DNA from 3 places in the Tardiphaga sp. GW822-FHT04G09 genome. Region 1 is predicted to be linked to each of the others. Evidence: riboswitches for the same ligand, from Rfam matches in the RefSeq annotation. Region 1 holds a riboswitch; each other region holds the start of a gene.
What was found. A riboswitch is a leader RNA that binds a small molecule or an ion and turns the genes downstream of it on or off. The one in region 1 is predicted to bind cobalamin.
Positions count from the first base shown of each region.

Region 2: linked by a shared signal. The riboswitch ahead of AC1RLZ_RS06430 (ribonucleoside-diphosphate reductase subunit alpha) and the one ahead of AC1RLZ_RS08320 (TonB-dependent receptor plug domain-containing protein) in region 1 are both predicted to bind cobalamin.
Region 3: linked by a shared signal. The riboswitch ahead of AC1RLZ_RS19260 (TonB-dependent receptor) and the one ahead of AC1RLZ_RS08320 (TonB-dependent receptor plug domain-containing protein) in region 1 are both predicted to bind cobalamin.

Region 1 covers NZ_JBXAMO010000003.1:343,677-347,956, reverse strand. Annotated here, with positions in the region: gene AC1RLZ_RS08330 (O-acetylhomoserine aminocarboxypropyltransferase) at 112-1,407, shown strand; gene AC1RLZ_RS08325 (alpha/beta fold hydrolase) at 1,411-2,199, shown strand; cobalamin riboswitch at 2,246-2,449, shown strand; gene AC1RLZ_RS08320 (TonB-dependent receptor plug domain-containing protein) at 2,482-4,280, shown strand, end outside.
Region 2 covers NZ_JBXAMO010000002.1:564,383-568,662, reverse strand. Annotated here, with positions in the region: gene AC1RLZ_RS06430 (ribonucleoside-diphosphate reductase subunit alpha) at 1-2,507, opposite strand, end outside; cobalamin riboswitch at 2,628-2,848, opposite strand; gene AC1RLZ_RS06425 (hypothetical protein) at 3,021-3,206, shown strand; gene AC1RLZ_RS06420 (GlxA family transcriptional regulator) at 3,212-4,177, opposite strand.
Region 3 covers NZ_JBXAMO010000011.1:87,305-91,584, reverse strand. Annotated here, with positions in the region: gene AC1RLZ_RS19260 (TonB-dependent receptor) at 1-2,078, opposite strand, end outside; cobalamin riboswitch at 2,185-2,372, opposite strand; gene AC1RLZ_RS19255 (alkaline phosphatase D family protein) at 2,518-4,086, shown strand.

The DNA.
Region 1 (4,280 bases):
TTACAAGTCGCCACGACGCATTTCGTTCCGTGCGTTGAAATATCACCGACTCACACTCGCATCCGATTCGTGCCATAGATGGCGCAAATCGCGTCCAGGGATGAAACCACCATGCCAGCACCCAAACCGCCTGCTTTCGAAACGCTGAGTCTGCATGCCGGCCAGCATCCGGACGCAATCACTGGCGCACGCGCCGTGCCGATCTACCAGACCACATCCTATGTGTTTCAGGATTCGGACCACGCCGCTGCACTGTTCAATCTCGAACGTGCCGGCCACATCTATACGCGCATCTCAAATCCGACGACGGCGGTGCTGGAAGAGCGCCTCGCCGCGCTTGAAAACGGTGTTGGTGCGGTGTGCACTGCATCAGGCATGGCGGCGCTGCATCTGGCGATCGCAACGCTGCTCGGCGCCGGCGATCACATTGTGGCATCGTCCTCGCTCTATGGTGGCACCATCAATCTTCTGGCACATACGCTGCCGCGCTTCGGCATTACCACGACATTCGTCAAACCGCGCGATCTCGCTGCGTTCAAGGCCGCGATCAAGCCGAACACAAAACTGGTGATCGGCGAGACCATCGGCAATCCCGGTCTCGAAGTGCTGGATATTCCCGCCGTCGCCGACATCGCCCATGCCGCAAAAATTCCGCTGCTGATCGACAATACTTTCGCGACGCCGTTCCTGTCGCGGCCGATCGAGCTTGGCGCCGACATCGTGATGAATTCCGCCACCAAATGGATCGGCGGCCACGGCATTGCCATCGGCGGCGTCATCGTCGACGGCGGCCGTTTCGACTGGCACGCCTCCGGCAAATTCCCCGTTCTGACCGAACCCTATGCCGGCTATCACGGCATCGTCTTCGACGAGCAGTTCGGCAATGCCGCCTTCATCATGCGTGCCCGCACCGAAGGCCTGCGCGATTTTGGCGCGTGTCTCTCGCCGACCAATGCGTTCCAGCTGCTGCAAGGCGTCGAGACGCTCGGCATTCGCATGGAGCGCCATATGGCCAATACACATGCGGTGCTGGCAGCCCTCACGGCAAACAAGGCGGTCGACTGGGTGCTGCATCCGTCGCTGGAGAATCATCCGGACTACCAGCTGGCGAAACGCCTGCTGCCGCGCGGCGCCGGCTCTATCGTTTCCTTCGGCATCAAGGGCGGCCGCAATGCCGGCCGCAAGTTCATCGAGGCGCTGAAGCTGACCAGCCATCTCGCCAATGTCGGCGACGCCAAGACGCTGGTCATTCATCCCGGAAGCACCACGCATCAGCAGATGGACGCCGAGCAGCTCAAGGCCGCCGGCATCGGCGAGGAATTGATCCGCCTCTCCGTCGGCATCGAAGCCGCCGATGACATCATCGACGATCTCGCGCAGGCGCTGCGCATCTCGCAGAAGGGCTGAGCGATGCAACTCACCGTCAACGGTCACGAGACCTATGTCGCCAATGGCGGCCGCACGTTCGATCCATCCCTGCCCGTGGTCGTCATGATCCACGGCGCCGGCTTCGATCACTCGACCTGGGCGCTGCATACGCGCTGGTTCGCGCATCACGGTTTCGCGGTGCTCGCGCCCGATCTGCCAGGCCATGGCCGCTCGAAAGGTGAAGCGCTCACCACCATCGGCGATCTCGCCGACTGGACTGCCGCACTGATCGATGCGTCCGCCGCAAAGACGGCACGGCTGATCGGCCATTCCATGGGCTCGCTGATTGCATTGGAGACCGCGGCGCGGCATCCGGGCAAGATCACACGCCTCGATCTGATGGGCACCGCGGGCACGATGACCGTCGGCCCGGATCTGTTGAAGGACGCCGAAGCCAATCAGCATTCCGCCATCGACATGGTGTCGATCTGGGGGCTCGGCTTTCGCGCCGAACTCGGCGGAAGCCTCGCGCCGGGGTTGTGGATGCATAGCGGCGCGCAGCGCGTGCTTGAGGCGACGAAGCCCGGCGTATTGTTCGCAGACCTCAACGCCTGCAATACATACCAGAATGCCCTGAGTGCTGCGGGCCAGCTCGATATCCCCGTCACGCTCATCCTCGGCGAGCGTGACATGATGACTCCCGCCAAGGCCGGCAAGACCCTGGCCGCCGCATTGAAAAACGCCCGCACGGTGATTCTGCCCGGCACCGGCCACATGATGATGGTCGAGCGCCCCGACGACGTGCTCGCCGCGCTACAGCACGAGCAATAGAGTCCGCCACGCGGCGATGGCTGTTGCACCGCGCGGCGTGCTGTGCTTCCTGTCTGTCGTTATCGGTGCCTCCGCGAGGAGGTGAAACGGGAATGCGGTGCGGGGAGTTATCCCCTATGCCGCGGCTGCCCCCGCAACTGTAAGCGGCCATTCCGGGTCCACAAAGCCACTGAGCTTGCCTCGCAAGCTCGGGAAGGCGGACCGGGAGACCACCGCGAGCCAGGAGACCGGCCGGTAACGAGTTTCACGCTCGTTCGACGGTGGGTCGACGGAAGGGGTTAAATGGCTATCCGGAATTTGGCTGCAGGCACTGCAGCCGTTATTGTTCTGTCTTGCTCTCACAGTGCTGTGCATGCGCAGTCCAGTGCCGAGCAACTCTCCGAAATCGTGGTGACGGCGGACAGAGCCCCCGAACAACTCAATCGCACCGGCAGTTCGATCGGCGTCGTCTCAGGCGAAACCATCGCGACCAGCAATCCCGGTTCGCTGGTCGATGCGCTGCGCACCGTGCCAGGTCTCGACATCAGCGAAAACGGCGGTCCCGGCGGCACCGCGAATGTGCGCCTGCGCGGCGGCAATACTGGGCAGACGCTGGTGATGATCGACGGCATTCGCGTCAACGATCCCACGGCTGCATCAGGCGATTTCGAATTCGCCATGTTCACGCCCTCCGCCATCGAGCGCATTGAAGTCCTGAAGGGACCGCAGAGCGCACTCTATGGCTCCGACGCAATGGGCGGCGTAGTCAACATCATCACCAAGAAGGGCTCCGGTCCTGCACAGGTCAATGTGCGCACGGAAGCCGGCAGCTACGGCACTGTCGTCACCCAGGGGTCGCTGACCGGCTCCAACGGTCCGTGGTCCTATGCCTTCACCGGCGGCGGCCAGCACAGCAACGGCTTCTCGCGTTACGGTTATCGTATCCCTGCCATTGAGGCGAAGTTTCCGAATCTCGAAAACGACAGTTTCGATCGCGTCGGTGGCTCGGCGCGCATCGGCTACGATGCCGGCGAAGGCATTCGGCTGGAGTCCGGCATCGTCCATTCGTTCACGCGCTCAGCCTATGATGCCGCGACAGGAGCGTTTCCGGATACGCCATCGGCGGCAACGCGTCTGCTGCAAACCGTGTATGGCCGCGTCGGTATCGATTCGTTCGGCGGCATTCTCACCCATAACGTCACGGTGTCGAACACCCATACCGAACGCTCCTTCGACGACGTCAGCTACAAGACCAACATGCTGCCACAAAATACCACGTCGAAGATCTCCGACTACGTCGGCAACAGTCTCGGCGCCGAATATCAGGCAACCCTGAAGCTCGGCGCATTCGGCTCCCTGGTCTACGGCGCCAAAACGCAGACCGAGACTGCACAGACCTACAGCACGAACATCTCGCCCATCGCTGGCCCGCTGACGCCGCTCCTGTCAAAGCGACAGGACACCAATTCGGTCTTCGCGCTATGGTCGGTGCCAATCGGCGAGCGGCTCAACGTCACGCTCGGCGGCCGGGTCGATGATGTGGTCGATGTCGCCCGCTTCGAAACGTGGCGTGCGACCGCGGCATATAATATCGTGGAGACCGGTACCAGATTTCGCGCCAGCGCTGGCACCGGCGCGAAAGCTCCGACGCTGTTCCAGCTTTACGACGTGAGCTATGGTAGCAGAAACCTGACACCGGAAACCAATTTCGGCTATGACGCCGGCATCGACCAGAGCCTCTTCAACGGCCGCGTCATGCTGTCGGTGACGGGCTTCTCCACTGATTACAGCAACCTGATCAACTTCGTCACCGACGCCTCCCGCCCGCTCGGCTATTACGTCAATGTCGCGCGCGCTGAAACCAGTGGTCTCGAAGTCGGCGGCAATGTCGATGTCATTCCGGGCTGGATGAAATTCAACGTGGCCTACACCTACCTGCACGCCCAGGATCTCGGCACCGACACAGTGCTGGCGCGGCGGCCGAAGAACCTCGCCCGCTTCGCACTCACGATCACGCCCACCGACAAGTGGATGATCGAGCCGCGCGTCACGACGGTGTCGAAGCGCTTCAGCAGCGCTAATCAGGTCGGTCAGGTCGATGC
Region 2 (4,280 bases), on a different contig from region 1:
TCGAAATACTTGAGATCGGAGACCATCACCTCGTCCCACAGCCCGCGCTTCTTCAGATCGCGCACGAGAAACGCGTTCACCACCGTGAAGTCGCCCGACATGTTCGATTTGACATAGAGGTTCTGATAGGCGGGCTCGATCGACTGCGCGACGCCGCAGATATTGGAGATCGTCGCCGTCGGCGCGATCGCCATCACGTTGGAATTGCGCATGCCGGTCGTCTTCACACGGTCCCGCAAGCCATTCCAGTCGAGCGTGATGGAACGATCCATCTCCACGCCGCCCCGCGCAGCGGCCAGGATTTCGATGGAGTCGATCGGCAGAATGCCGCGGCTCCACAGCGATCCCTCAAAGGACGGATAACGGCCGCGCTCGGCGGCGAGATCGACCGATGCCGAGATCGCATGGAAGGCAATCGCTTCCATGCTGGTGTCGGCGAAGGCGACGGCAGCGTCCGACGCCATGGCGATGCCCTGGACCTGCAGGGCGTCCTGGAAGCCCATCAGGCCGAGACCGACCGGACGATGCTTGAGGTTGGAGCGGCGTGCTTCCGGGATGGTGTAGAAATTGATGTCGATGACATTGTCGAGCATTCGCATCGCCGTGGTCACCGTGCGCTTGAGCTGTGCGTGATCGAGGCCGTCCTTGCCGATGTGGTTCAGCAGATTGACCGAGCCGAGATTGCAGACGGCGACTTCATCATCCGACGTATTCAAAGTGATTTCGGTGCAGAGATTCGACGAATGGATCACGCCGACATGCTGCTGCGGCGAGCGCAGGTTGCACGGGTCCTTGAACGTGATCCAGGGATGGCCGGTCTCGAACACCATGGTCAGCATGCGGCGCCACAGATCGGTGGCACGCACCGTCTTGAACACGCGCATCTCGCCTCGCGCGGCTTTCTCTTCGTAGGCCGCATAGCGCTCGGCAAAGGGCTTGCCAAAGAGATCGTGCAGCTCAGGCGTTTCGTCAGGCGAGAACAGTGTCCATTCGCCGTCAAGCTCGACGCGCTGCATGAACAGATCCGGCACCCAGTTGGCCGTGTTCATGTCGTGGGTGCGGCGGCGGTCGTCGCCGGTGTTCTTGCGCAGATCGAGGAATTCCTCGATGTCGATATGCCAGGTTTCCAGATAGGCGCAGACCGCGCCCTTGCGCTTGCCGCCCTGGTTGACGGCGATGGCCGTGTCATTAGCGACTTTCAGGAATGGCACCACACCCTGGCTCTCGCCATTGGTGCCCTTGATGTGGGCACCCAGCCCGCGCACGCGGGTCCAGTCATTGCCGAGACCGCCGGAATATTTCGCCAGCAGCGCATTGTCCTTCACCGACTTGAAGATGCCGTCGAGATCGTCGGCGACCGTGGTGAGGAAGCAGGACGACAGCTGCGGGCGCAGCGTGCCGGAATTGAACAGAGTCGGCGTCGAGGCCATGAAGTCGAACGACGACAGCAGATTGTAGAATTCGATGGCGCGGGCTTCGCGGTCGATCTCGCGCAATGCGAGGCCCATGGCGACGCGCATGAAGAAGGCCTGCGGCAGCTCGATTCGGTTGCCCTGCACATGCAGGAAGTAGCGGTCATAGAGCGTCTGCAGACCCAGAAACTGGAACTGGAGATCGCCTTCCGGCTTCAGCGCCGCGGCGATTCGCTTGAGGTCGAAACGCGCGAGTTCAGGATCGAGCAGTTCGGCATTGATGCCGGTCTTGATATAGGCGCTGAAATATTCGGCGTAGCGCGTGGTCATGTCAGCCTGCGACGCATGCGTCGGACTGCCATGGACGAAGGACAGGACTTCGGTGCGCAGCTTGTCGAGCAGCAGGCGGGCGCTGACAAAGGTGTAGTTCGGTTCCTGCTCCACCAGCGTACGGGCGGCCATGATACCGGCCAGTGCCAGCTCATCCAGCGTGATGCCGTCATAGAGATTGCGGCGGGTTTCCTCGAGCACCGGGGCGGCATCGACGCCATCGAGGCCGGCGCAGGCCTCGTTGACGATCAGCGCCAGACGCGCCGAATCGAGCGGCGCGCGCGTGCCGTTGGCGAGCGTGACATGCAGCACTGGCGCGGTGGAGACGAGCGCAGGCTTGGCGGCCAGTTCCTCCGCGCGGGTGCGGGCGCGCTCCTCGCGATACAGCACATAAGCGCGCGCCACCTTGTGATGCTCGCTGCGCATCAGCGCCAGTTCGACCTGGTCCTGCACATCCTCGATATGGAAGGTGCGCCCCTCCCCGACACGGCGCGTCAGCGCGGACACGACATCGCCGGTGAGCTGTTCCACCGCTTCATGAACGCGGCGCGACGCGGCAGCGGTGTGGCCCTCGACGGCGAGGAACGCCTTGGTCATCGCCACGGAAATCTTGCTGCCGTCGAAGGGCGACACGGTGCCGTTGCGGCGGATAATCTGCATCGCAGGTTCGCGCGCAGGCGCAGCGAGCGTTTCCGGCGACAGTTGAATCGGCGGCGCATGGGCCGCATCGCGGCCGTTGGACAAGACGGAAGATGAAGTAGGCATCGGCAAGACCCCGTGTGATGCATCAAGCAGTGGGGGCTGGGGCCGAAAGGACGCTGCAAAATACACGGCGGAGATCCCGCCGGCATTGCCTGCAAGCGACCGCTGGGACACCCCGCCCATGGACGTTCTGGTGTCGCGGCAGGTCTCCTGGCTCGCAGATTCAAGCGCTTGTTTCTGTCTTCCCAATGCCGACAGGACATCAGTGACTTCAGGCGAAACAAACTCTCTGCTTACAGTTGCGGGGGCAGCGCCGGAATTGGACGCGAAAACAACGTCTTCACCGGCTTCCCTCTTAGCCACCAAGTCTTGCGACAAGGCGGACCGTGACGTCTACATTTGGTGTGACCCGCGGCAGAGTGTCAAGCGGACAAATTCATGACGGCTGTTGGTCCCGTGGACAACTGCTTGTCCTGGCAGGATCCGCCGCATCGGTGGCGGTTTCTGCACGATGCGATTCGTTGTCCGGAAGCGCTGTGAAGCGCAGAACACCATCACCAACCAATGGAGAATGCCATGCGCAACCTGGTAACGACCACCGAGAGGATGAACTTCAACACTATCGTCGAGCGCCCGGGTGCACTCGCGGCGTTCGAGACAACGGAGCAGATTGCCCGGCGCCGCCTCGACGAGAAGCTGAACGAGGCGCTGATGGACAGTTTTCCGGCCAGCGATCCAATCTCCTCTCTGCAGCTCGCCTGAGCGGATCAGACCGCGCGAAAGCTGGCCCGGTACTGGCTGGGTGTCAGGCCCAGCCGTCGCACGAAGACCTGACGCATATGTTCGGCGGTGGTGAAGCCGCATTCATAGGCCACCATCTTCAGCGGCAGATCGCTGCCTTCGAGACGGTTACGCGCCGTGTCGATCCTGGCCCCCTCGACAAAATCAGCCGGCGTCATCTTCGTTTCCTGCTTAAACGCCCGCGCGAAAGTTCGCGCGCTCATGCCCGCCACATCGGCGAGTTCATCCACGCTGTGCGCGTCACGCAAATGAGCCATCACATGGGCATGGACACGCGCGATTGGTGAACCCGGTTCGGACGGCGGCACCAGATAGGGACTGAATTGCGACTGGCCGCCCTGGCGCTGCGCCACCACGACCAGACGCTTGGCCACAGCCAGCGCGACATCGGCACCATGATCTTCCTGAACCAGTGCGAGACCGAGATCGATGCCTGCGGTGACGCCGGCCGATGTCACGAGCGCGCCATCGCGGCTATAGATGCGATCGAACTCCACATGCGCTTTGGGGAAACGCAGCGCCAATAGCGGCGCATTCTGCCAGTGCGTCGTCACCGTCTTGCCGTCGAGCAGACCTGCATGGCCGAGCGCGAATGCACCGGTGCAGACCGAGCCGTAACGCCCCGCATGGAGTGCGGCGCTGGCTAGCCATTCGGTGAGCTGCGGATCGGCCTCCGCCGACGGCAGACCTGGCCCGCCGGCAACCAGAACCAGATCCCAGGGCTTCTTCGCGTCACTGAACGCCAGATCGGCGGATATCCGCAAACCGTTCGATGCACGCAGCGGCGCGCAGTCTGCTGCAACTAGCGTGATGTCATAACCTTCGCCCGGCGCGACGAAGCCATTGGCCTCCATGAACACATCGAGCGGACCGGCCACGTCCAGCGACTGGACACCCGGAAAGATCGCAAGCGCAACGGTCTTCATGGTGATGCTTCATTCCATCGATGGCAGTGAACCCAGACGCCGAAGAATAGATAGTCGCGTTCCGGCAGGAAATCACGGACGAATGGCAGTTTTACAGGGCGTTGCGCGA
Region 3 (4,280 bases), on a different contig from region 1:
AATCGCTTGCCGATGATCTGCACGCCGGCATTGGCCGACCAGTTCTGTGCGAAGGCCCAGGTCACCCAGACGTTGGAGACGTTCTGCGGCACGTTCACCGGCACATTGCCGGCATAGTTCACCGGGAGGCCGCCGACCGACTGCAGGAAGTCGTCATACTTCGCGCGCTGGAATGCGGTATTTGCGTCGATGCGCCAGCCATGGTCGAGCGCGAATCCGACCGACGCCTCGATGCCCCGTGACGATTGCTGGCCGACCTGCAAGGTCACGTTCAGGTTGTTGGGATCGCGGGCCAGAAGATTGTTTTTCACGATCTCATAGCCAGCAAGCGTCCACTCGCCACGGCCGCCCCAGAACGATTGCTTGACGCCGACTTCCACCTGTTTGCCGCTGGACAGCTTATAGGTGGTGTTCGCCGCGGAATTGGTGATCAGGTTGCTTACCGGATCCACCGCCACCGAATACTGGCCGTAGAAAGCGAGATTCTGGATCGGCGTATAAACCGCGCCAGCGCGCCATGAGGTCGCATGATACGCCTTCTCATAGCTGTTGCCCGGCGTGACGTAGTCGGTCCGCTCAACGGTCGGCTCGTCCTGGCGGATGCCGCCGATCAGCGACAGCTGGTCGGTGACGGACAAGCGGTTTTCCGCGAACACGCCATATTGGTTGGTCGTGGTGCTGAAGCCCGGCACCGTCGGTGAGGTGGTCGCGTAGAACGAACCCGGATTGAAATTGAACAGTGGCACCGACGACGAGCCTGCATAGGGCGAGTTGTTGGTGTGAGTGAAGGAGATGTTGTTGACGTCGAAACCGGTGACGAATTCGTTGACCATGCCAAAGATGTGGCCGCGGAAGGTGGCGTCCAAACGGTCGCCGATCTGCGTCTGGTTGTGGAAGATTTCGATGTAGTTGCCGCCGCCGCGATCGATCAGGCCGGTCCTGGCGTTGTAGACATAGCTTTCCTCGTCGCGCCAATGCCGCTGGCTGTTCAGATAATACAAGGTGTTGCGCAGCGTGATGCCGTCGCTCACCTGCCACTCGGTTTTCACCTGGTTCCAGCTGTCCTGATAGCGGATACTGCTGTCGCTGACATTGTAGTTCTGGAAGCGCAACGACGTGTCGAGCTTGCCGTTGATCAGCGGTGTGCCGAAGTAGCGCGACGGACTGCGGTCACCGTAATCGGTTGAGATCGTCCAGGTGATGTCTTCGGTCTGTTTGATCTGCACGGCGGCGTGGACTTCGACATGGGACTGGTGGTCACGGTCGACCCAGCCATCCGACATGCTGCCGATGGCGGTGATTCGGTAGGCGACGTCCTTGCTCACGGGGCCGCCGCTGTCCACGGCGATGCGGCGCTCCATATTGGTGTCGAAAGAGATCTCTGCCTGATTACGCGGCACCCACAGCGGCAGTTTCGAGACCACATTGATGGCGCCGCCAATGGCGCCTTCGCCATACATCACCGAGGCAGGACCGCGCAGCACTTCGATGCGCTCCGACGACCAGGTGTCATAGGGGAAGGTCAGCGTGCCGGACCCGACATAGAGGCGGGTGCCGTCATACAGTGTCATCACCGTGCCGTTGCCGTTAAAGCCGCGGGTGTTGAAGGCGATGCTGCCATTGCCGGGCGCCGGCTGGGCGGTGAAGCCGATGGCGTTTTGCGTCACCGCGGCGATGATGTTTTGCTGGCCGCGTTCGGCCATGGTCTCGGCGGAGATCACTTCCACGCTGGCCGGCGTTTGCAGGCGCGTGAGGCCGAGGCGGCTGCCGGTCGATGTCGTGCCGGTGAGGTTGAGCGTCGGCGCTGCGAAGACCGGGCCTGTCGGCGCGGCGACCGGCGCGCCCGTATTGGCGGCAATGTTGCGCTGCTGCCGCGAGCGCGCAGCGCGCGTGGGCTTGCCTGATGTCGTGCGGCGTACCCGTGTTGGCGTCGCGGTCGGCTGAACTACCACGGGATCGAGTACGTGGTGCGATTGCGCAGGTCGTAGCGAGCCTTCAGCGGGCACAAGGAAGCAGGACAGTGCGACAGAGGAAAGCAGAGCACTGCATCGCTTGGATGCATGGGAGACGGAGGTCATCTACAGGACTCGCGGTTACGTGGCACGTCACCGCAAACCAAGTCGCCCCGCCGCTTTCAAACAGGCAGTGTGACTTCCACCAGGACACCCCGCCCAATGTGCTCGCGTGTGACCACGACTGGCGGCAGGTCTCCTGGCTCGCGGGTCAATGCCTGTTGCCGCCTTCCCAAGTGAACACCCAGTGGCTCTTGGCGCAGGCTCGCCGCTTACAGTTGCGGGGGCAGCCGCGGAATCGGGGATCCCCTCACCGCATTCCCTTTTGATCCCCGAAGGGAACCGTCCCGTTCACGTTAAGGTGAAATTTCCAAATGTGTCAATCTAGTCGCCAGTCATTCGCAACTTGCGCCGACAGGTGTTGATATTGCGCATCACCTGTCATCGCGGCGTCAAGCGATCTGCCTAGCACCATGGGTGTCAAAGCCAGGATCAGGAGTTCGCCATGACTTACAAGTTCTCGGCGTTACATATGTCCCGCCGCCGTTTTCTCACGCACTCAGCTGCAGCAGGCGCCAGCTTCCTGGCGATGCCCTATCTCAGCCGCGCGGCGGATCGTCCGGTGGTGTCGCATGGCGTGCAGTCCGGCGATGTCGGGATCAATAGCGGCATGATCTGGTCGCGTGCCGACCGGCCGGCGCAGATGATGGTGGAAGTCGCCACCACCGAGTCCTTCAACAATGCGCGGACCTTGCCGCCGATGGTGGCGCTGCCGGAAACCGATTTCACAGCAAAGCTGCTGCTCGACAATCTGCCGGCCGGGCAGGACATCTTCTACCGCGTCAAATTCCGTGATCTTTCGCATACGGAGATCGTCGGCGAGCCCGTGACCGGCCGCTTCCGCACCGCGCCCGCGGATCGCCGCGATGTGTCTTTCGTTTGGGGCGGCGATGTCGCCGGACAGGGCTGGGGCATCAATGCGGAGGATGGCGGCATGGTCACCTACGCCACCATGCGCAAGCACAATCCGGATTTCCTGATCCATTCCGGCGATACGATCTATGCCGACGGCCCGATCCTGCCTGAAGTGAAATTGCCTGACGGCACGGTCTGGAAGAACACCATCATCGTGCCGGAAAAGGCCAAGGTCGCCGAGACGCTCGACGAATTCCGCGCCGCGCACAAATACAATCTGCTCGACGAGAATGTTCGCGCCTTCAATGCGCAGGTGCCGATCTTCGGCCAGTGGGACGATCACGAAGTCACCAACAACTGGTCGCTCTCCAAGCAGTTGCCGGCGGCCTACAAGGAACGCGACATCACGCTGCTGGCTGCGCGCGGCGCGCGTGCCTTTCACGAGATGTATCCGATCTCGGTCAATCCGGCCGAACCGGGCCGCGTCTATCGCACGCTGAATTACGGGCCGCATCTCGACGTCTTCATGCTGGACGAGCGCAGCTATCGCGGCCCCAACGGCCCCAACCTGCAGGAGACCTATGGTCCCGATGCGTATTTCATCGGCCCGGAGCAGATGGCCTGGTTGAAGCGCGCATTGATGGCGTCAAAGGCAACCTGGAAGGTCATCGCCTCCGACATGCCGATCGGGATCGTCGTCGAGAATGATGCGGTGAATCACACGGGGTCGGAGGCGATCGCGCAGGGTGATGGCCCGGCGCGCGGCCGCGAGCTGGAGATCGCCGACATCCTGCGCTTCATCAAGTCGGCGGGTATCCGCAACACGGTCTGGCTGACCGCCGACGTGCATTACACGGCGGCGCATTACTACAATCCCGACAAGGCCCAGTTCCAGGATTTCGAGCCGTTCTGGGAGTTCGTTTCCGGGCCGTTTCATGCCGGTACGTTTGGTCCCGGAGCGATGGATAATACCTTCGGTCCCGAGGTCCGTTTCGTGAAGGCGCCGGGCCCCGGCAAGCAGAATCTGCCCCCAACGGCGGGTATGCAGTTCTTCGGACACGTCAAAATCGACGGTTCGAGCGGCCAAATGACCGTTACGCTACGGGATCGGGCCGATGTGGCCCTTTGGGCCACCGTTCTGGACCCGAAATTGAGCTAACCATTTGGCAGATTCGCATTGTTTTTCGGCGATTTCCCCCTATATTGCGCCGCAACGCGTCCGAGTACCCGGCCCCTTCTGGCCGGGTTTGCTTTTGGAGGGATTGCCCCAGCGCGTTTTCAGACGAGGCAGTTATCGAACGCGCTCGAGCGCAAGGCCCAACTCTAATTGATCTGGCCTTTTGTCGAGCATGT